3 regions of the Lentzea sp. NPDC054927 genome follow, and region 1 is predicted to be linked to each of the others. Evidence: riboswitches for the same ligand, from Rfam matches in the RefSeq annotation. Region 1 holds a riboswitch; each other region holds the start of a gene.
The links. Region 1 has a riboswitch for glycine ahead of gcvH (glycine cleavage system protein GcvH). Riboswitches for the same ligand answer to the same signal wherever they lie in the genome.
Positions count from the first base shown of each region.

Region 2: linked by a shared signal. The riboswitch ahead of gcvP (aminomethyl-transferring glycine dehydrogenase) and the one ahead of gcvH (glycine cleavage system protein GcvH) in region 1 are both predicted to bind glycine.
Region 3: linked by a shared signal. The riboswitch ahead of gcvT (glycine cleavage system aminomethyltransferase GcvT) and the one ahead of gcvH (glycine cleavage system protein GcvH) in region 1 are both predicted to bind glycine.

Region 1 covers NZ_JBSGXZ010000016.1:14,903-17,159, forward strand. Annotated here, with positions in the region: gene ACWGE0_RS22145 (L-serine ammonia-lyase) at 1-987, opposite strand, end outside; gene gcvH (glycine cleavage system protein GcvH) at 1,016-1,399, opposite strand; glycine riboswitch at 1,462-1,554, opposite strand; gene ACWGE0_RS22155 (alpha-L-fucosidase) at 1,704-2,257, shown strand, end outside.
Region 2 covers NZ_JBSGXZ010000008.1:278,442-280,698, forward strand. Annotated here, with positions in the region: gene gcvP (aminomethyl-transferring glycine dehydrogenase) at 1-995, opposite strand, end outside; glycine riboswitch at 1,046-1,165, opposite strand; glycine riboswitch at 1,170-1,267, opposite strand; gene ACWGE0_RS16065 (MerR family transcriptional regulator) at 1,348-1,914, opposite strand; gene ACWGE0_RS16070 (bifunctional nuclease family protein) at 2,214-2,257, opposite strand, start outside.
Region 3 covers NZ_JBSGXZ010000078.1:1,490-3,746, forward strand. Annotated here, with positions in the region: gene glyA (serine hydroxymethyltransferase) at 1-10, opposite strand, end outside; gene gcvT (glycine cleavage system aminomethyltransferase GcvT) at 24-1,118, opposite strand; glycine riboswitch at 1,218-1,308, opposite strand; glycine riboswitch at 1,310-1,400, opposite strand; gene ACWGE0_RS44790 (DUF3817 domain-containing protein) at 1,446-1,748, opposite strand; gene ACWGE0_RS44795 (hypothetical protein) at 1,763-2,143, opposite strand; gene ACWGE0_RS44800 (helix-turn-helix transcriptional regulator) at 2,242-2,257, opposite strand, start outside.

The DNA of each region.
Region 1 (2,257 bases):
GTTCTCCTTGAACAGCACGCCGATCGCGCCCGCCGTGAGCAGGAACCGGACCACGCCGTCGTCGGAAGCTCCCGGCACGAACTTCGTGTAGTAGTGCAGCACCGCGGGCACGATGCCGGCCGCACCGTTGGTCGGTGCGGTGACGACACGGCCGCCCGCCGCGTTCTCCTCGTTGACCGCCAACGCGAAGAGCGTGACCCAGTCCATGACGCGCAGCGGGTCGGTGACGAAGTGCTCGCGCTCCAACGTTTTGCGCATGTCGGCGGCGCGGCGGCGGACCTTCAGGCCGCCGGGCAGGACGCCGTGCTCGTTGCAGCCGCGTTCCACGCACTCCTGCATGACGTGCCAGATGTGCAGAAGTCCTTGGCGCACCTCGTCTTCAGTCCGCCACGACAGCTCGTTGGCCATCATGATCTCGCTGATCGACAGGCCGGTCTCGCGGCACCGCGCGAGCAGTTCGTCGCCGGTCAGGAACGGGTGCGCCAACGGCGTCGAGTCCGGTTTGATCCGGTCGGTGCCCGAGGCGTTCTCGTCGACGACGAAGCCGCCACCGATCGAGTAGTAGACGGCGCGCTCGACCGACTTGTCGCCGCTGAACGCCTCGAAGCTCATTCCGTTGGGGTGCAACGGAAGTGACTTGCGGCGGTGCATGACGAGGTCGCGGTCGTGCACGAAACCGATCTCGTGCGCGCCACCGAGCCGGAGCCGGCCGCTCGCGATGATCTCCTCGACCCGGCCGGCCGCGATCGTCGGGTCGACTTCTTCCGGATGGTTGCCTTCGAGGCCCAGGAACACGGCTTTCGGACTGCCGTGGCCGTGGCCGGTCGCACCGAGCGAGCCGAACAGCTCGACGCGCACCCGGTCCACTTCGGACACTCGGTCGCCGAGCTTCTCGACGAACATGGCCGCCGCGCGCATCGGGCCGACCGTGTGGGAGCTGGACGGTCCGATGCCGACGGAGAAAAGGTCGAAAACGCTGATCGCCACTGATCAGTCCTTCGTGGTGGTGGGGCGGTCAGTCAGATTTGGTGAGTTCGGCGTACTTGGCCGCCGTGAGGAGGTTCTCCGCCGACTCGACGCGAACCCGGAACAGCCAGCCGGCGCCGTACGGGTCGGTGTTGACGATCGCCGGGTCGTCGACGACAGCGCTGTTGACCTCGATCACCTCACCAGTGACGGGCGAGAACAGGTCGCTGACGGACTTGGTGGACTCCAGCTCGCCGCAGACCGCGTTGGTGACGACCTTGGCACCGACCTCTGGCAGCTGGACGAAGACGATGTCGCCGAGCGCGTCGGCGGCGTATTCGGTGATTCCGCAGGTCAGGGGGTCCTGGGTGCCCGGCGTCCAGTCGACCCACTCGTGCTCGACGGTGTAGAGCAGGTTCTCGGGGAACTCCACGGCGACTCCTCTGGCTGTGACGGGTCAGGAAACATGCGTCCCCCTCCGCCGTGCAGAGTTGCCTACCCCGAGCGGTCTTGCTGCCTGAGAGTGTGCGGGAGCTTGCCCCTTCGGCGCCCCGACCTGATCGTCGAGGTCTCTCCCACTCGGGTTTCGGCGCCCAGTGATCAACACTTCGCGCCACGGCCGGTCTTCAGTTCTCGACCGCGAACGCTATGTGCGGCCCCCGCCAAGTGTCAACGCGAGATGGTTGACATTGGGGAGAGCGCTGCCAGGGTGAGGTCAGGCAGACATCGGAGGTCTCATGCGGAAGCCGTTCATCGTCGCCTTGCTCGCCTCACTGGTGCTCACCCCTGTTCCCGCTGCCACCGCGGCAGAGGCACCAGCTCCTGTCACAGTCCCCATCGGCCACCTCTTCGACAACGACGGCATCGACACCGCGTCGGACCGGACCGGCAGCTTCGACGGTTCCGGCTACGCGTTCCCGGCGGAGGCGCTGCCGTCCGGGCAGGTCACGGCCGATGGCGTGCCGTACCTCTTCCCGGGAAATTCACAGGCCAAGAACAACGCGGTGGCTCTCGGACAGCGGATCGAGCTCCCGCGCGGCCGCTATCTGACCGCGCACTTCCTCGTGGCGTCCTCGTACAGAGCGGCCGGAGGGACCGCGACCGTGCACTACGCGGACGGATCTTCAACAACCGGTTCGATCACCGGACCTGACTGGTACTCGGGCAGTGGTCCGATCTCCGCGCCGTTCCGGTACTCCCCCGGCGGCACCGACCAGCACCCCGTGTCGATCGGGACCGCCCAGCTCTGGGCAGATCCCCAGAAGGAGGCCGTCGGCATCACGCTGCCGGT
Region 2 (2,257 bases), on a different contig from region 1:
ATGTGCTGCTCACGCGTCTGCAACGCCAAGCGGTAGGCCAGCGACCCGTCGGAGTCGACGGAGACACCGACGAGACGGCCGGGCAGCTGGCGCTCCAGTCCGGACCGGACGGCCATGTACCCGGCGTGCGGGCCACCGAAGCCGATCGGCACGCCGAAGCGCTGCGTGGTGCCGACGACGACGTCCGCGCCGATCTCGCCCGGCGCGCGCAGCAGCGTCAGCGCCAGCAGGTCGGCGACGACGACGGCCTGCGCGCCCGCCGCGTGGATCTCCTCGATCAGCGCGGCCTGGTCGCGCACCACACCGGACGCACCGGGGTACGACAGCAGCACGCCGTAGAAGTCGCCGCCCAGGCCGAGGCCCTCGATGCCCTGCGACAGGTCCGCGACGACGATCTCGATGCCCAGCGGCTCGGCGCGCGTCTCGATGACGGCCAGCGTCTGCGGCAGCGTGTCGGCGTCGACGACGAACTTGTTCGACTTCGAGCGACCCGCGCGGCGCACCAGGGTCATGGCCTCGGCGGCGGCGGTCGACTCGTCCAGCATGGACGCGTTCGCGACCGGCAGGCCGGTCAGGTCGCCGACCATGGTCTGGAAGTTCAGCAGCGCCTCGAGCCGGCCCTGCGAGATCTCCGGCTGGTACGGCGTGTACGCGGTGTACCAGGCGGGCGACTCCAGCACGTTGCGCAGGATGACGCCCGGCGTGACGGTGTCGTAGTAGCCGAGGCCGATCATCTGCGTCATCGGGCGGTTCTGCGACGCGAGCTCACGCAGCTCGGCCAGCGCCTCGGTCTCGGTGGCCGGCGCCGGCAGGTCGAGCACGAGGTCGCGCTCGTGGATCGACGAAGGCACCGCGCGCTGCGCCAGCTCCTCCAGCGATCCGACGCCGATGACGTCGAGGATGCGCGCGAGTTCGGCGGGGCGCGGACCGACGTGGCGGTCGGCGAACGGGATGCCGTGCTCGAGAGCGGCGAGCGGAATGCGGTCCTGCGTCATCAAACGCCTCCGGGGGTGGCTGCGGGCACACGTGTCCTGTGCCCTCCCCGCTCTGTCCGTACCCGTGACGGGCGCCTGAGAGGTTCACCCCGTTGTGAGGCGGGGCTTTCACCGTCGGCGGGACCGCAGAAAAGTCTTCAGCACACTCTTCAGCGGTCCACTTTCCAGAGGCGTCTCGCTCACGCGGTCCTGGATGCCTGAGAGGTTCCCGGGGAGGGACTTGCTCCTTCGGCGCCGGGTTTCGAAACCCCGGTCTCTCCCGCCTGAGTTCAGCGACTACCCGTGAAGAATACCCGCAGGCAGCCCAGGTAGTCCCCAGGGACGCGACCTACGTCTCACCGATCAGCACCGATCAGCCGGTCGCGCGCTCCCGCCGGCGGCGCGTCAGCTCGTCCTCCGTCATGGGAGCGATCTCCATGCCGTCCGCACGTTCGGCCGGGAACTCGTGGATCGTCCCGGAGATCTCCCGCATCGCACCGCTCACCGCGATGCCGAACACGCCCTGACCGCCCTGCAGCAGATCGACGACCTCTTCCGGTGAGGTGCACTCGTAGACGGTCGTGCCGTCCGAGAAGAGGGTGATCTTCGCCAGGTCCTGCACGCCACGGCGGCGCAGGTGGTCCACGGCGACCCTGATGTTCTGCAACGAGACGCCGGTGTCCAGCAGTCTCTTCACCACCTTCAGGACCAGGATGTCCTTGAAGGAGTAGAGCCGTTGACTCCCGGAACCGTGGGCCATCCTTATCGTCGGAGCGACGAGTCCGGTCCTGGCCCAGTAGTCGAGCTGCCGGTACGTGATTCCCGCGATCTGACACGCCGCGGGACCCCGGTAGCCGACGAGCTCGTCCGGCAGCGAGGAGTCCGGGAACAGCTCACCCTGCTGCCCGGATTCGGCCCTCACGGGCGCTTCCTCGGCCACGCCTGCCTCCCCTCGCCAACGGCCACGAAAGTCGAGGCCGTCAAGCCACCACGTCAGCTCTCACGAACCGGGTGACGTCCACTCGAGTTCGACGGTAAGACCGGCCGGAGGGCAGGTCAACGCGACGCGCGGGGAGGATCGACCCTCAACCTGAGGTGGAGAGTCACAGCGTCACCCGATGTGGGACGTTCAGGTGACGTTTAGTGATCGTTTAGCGAGCAATGCCAGCGGAAAGTAGCCCAGCCGAGCGACACACCCGTGGGTTACGCCGGTTCCAAACGAGACGGACAGCGACACGCCTATGTGTCCGCGCCCCTGAAGTCCTCCGGAGACACCGAGTCGA
Region 3 (2,257 bases), on a different contig from region 1:
GGTCGGACATCTGGAAGATCTCCCTACTTGGCGCGCTTGTAGAACGGAAGTGCGACGACCTCGACCGGCTGCTTCTTGCCGCGGACGTCGACCAGCAGTGGGGTGCCGGGCTCGGCACTCGCCCTGGACACGTAGGCCATGGCGACCGAGTAGCCCAGCGTCGGGGACAGGGCGCCCGAGGTGACCTCGCCGACGACCTCGTCGCCGTTCAGCACCGCGTAGCCGTGGCGCGGGGCGCGGCGCTCGGGGGTCTTCAGTCCTACCAGGACCGAGTCCACTTCGGACTCCGCCACCTTCGTCAGCGCGTCGCGACCCACGAAGTCGCCCGGCTTCTCGAGCTTCACCACACGGCCCAGACCAGCGTGGTACGGCGTGAGGGAGGTCGTGAGTTCGTTGCCGTACAACGGCATTCCGGCCTCGAGACGCAACGTGTCGCGGCAGCCGAGTCCGCACGGCTTGAGCTCGTGCGCCTCACCCGCGGACAGCAGCGCGGCCCACACGGCGGGCGCGTCGGCCGGAGCCACGAAGAGCTCGAAGCCTTCCTCGCCCGTGTAACCGGTGCGCGCGAGCAGCGCGTCGACGCCGGCCACGGTGGACGGGTACGAGGCGTAGTACTTGACCGTGGACAGGTCGGTGTCGGTCAGCCCGGACAGGATCTCGACCGACTTCGGGCCCTGGATCGCGATCAACGCGTAGTCGGTCGACTTGTCCGCGACCTCGACGTCGAAACCGGCGGCGCGCTCGACGAGGGCCTCGGCGACGACGAGGGCGTTGGAGGCGTTCGCGACGACCATGAACTCCTGGTCGCCCAAGCGGTACACGATCAGGTCGTCGATCACGCCGCCGTCGGCCTGGGTGATCATCGTGTAGCGGGCCTTGCCGACGGCCAGCGCGGAGATGTGGCCGACCAGCGCGTAGTCGAGCGCCTCGCCCGCCTGCGGTCCGGTCAGGACGATCTCACCCATGTGCGTGAGGTCGAACAGGCCCGCGGTGGTGCGCACGGCGTGGTGCTCGGCGAGCTCGCTGGAGTAGCGCAGCGGCATCCGCCAGCCCGCGAAGTCGGTGAACATCGCGCCGAGCTGCTCGTGCTCGGCGTTCAGAGGCGTGAGGCGGGACATCAGAACGCTCCTCCAGGGTGCGCCGAAGAGCCGGACGCGGCCGGCTGAGGCATCAGAAGAATGACACGGTCCATCGGAGACTCCTCACTAGAGCGAGCCTCCCCCTCTGTCATGAGCCTGAGAGCTTCGCCGCGCGGAGCGCGACTTGCACCGTGGGCGAGGCTGCCGAGCAGCCTGCTTTCCAGAGTTGCCTTCGTCGTGCGGTACCTGTACCTGAGAGATTCCGGGGAGGAGTTGCTCCTTCGGCGTCCCCGCTGAAGGGGACTCTCCCGCGCGACATCGACGGCCGTGTTCAGTTGTCAGCCCCAGACGCTAGCAGGCCAAACGTCACAGCGGCACGCCCTGCGCAGTCTTCTCGACCACCTTGCGCTCCGCCCAGAACGACAGGAACGGGATGGTGCCGGCGAGCAGCACGAGCGCGGTGCCCTTGATCGACCAGCGCAGCTTCAGCGCGAGGTCGACGGAAATCACCAGGTAGATGGCGTAGAGGAAGCCGTGGATCGGGCCGACGACCTTCATCGCCCCGCCCATGTCCGCGGCGTACTTGAGCACCATGGCCACGACCAGGAGCAGCAGGAAGACTCCGACCACGTAAGCCATGACCCTGAACCGGGTCAACGCACCCTTCATCTGCCCGCCTTCGCTCAACGACCGTCCCGCGCGTTGAGGTTCGCGAGCATGCGGTTGTAGGCCGCGAGCTCCGCGTCTTCTTCGTCGTCGAAGTACTCGACAGGCGCGGGTTTGACGGCGTCAACGGTAGCCACTGGCCCAGGAGCGGGCGCAACCGGCTCGGGTGCGAGATCCGCGTCACGGTTCTGGCGCGCCAAACGGCGGAAACGCCACACCATGAAGGCCGGGAAGAGGCCGAAGAGCGGCCACTGGAGCACGTAGCCGAGGTTCTGGAACGTGCCGCTGGCGGACTCGAAGCGCTGCCACTGCCACCACGCGAGCCCGCAACAGGCGATCAGTGCGACCAGGCAGCCGAGCCCGATCAACACTCGTTGGGGAGTAAGGAGGCCGCGCACGGCCTCCACACTACTTGGGTGAGGCCTCCGCAGAGGAGGCCGCCCGTGAGGGACGCAGTGTGGATACAGGGCTGCCGCCTCCGACAGCCCGTTCCCACCTATGCCACGCCGTCC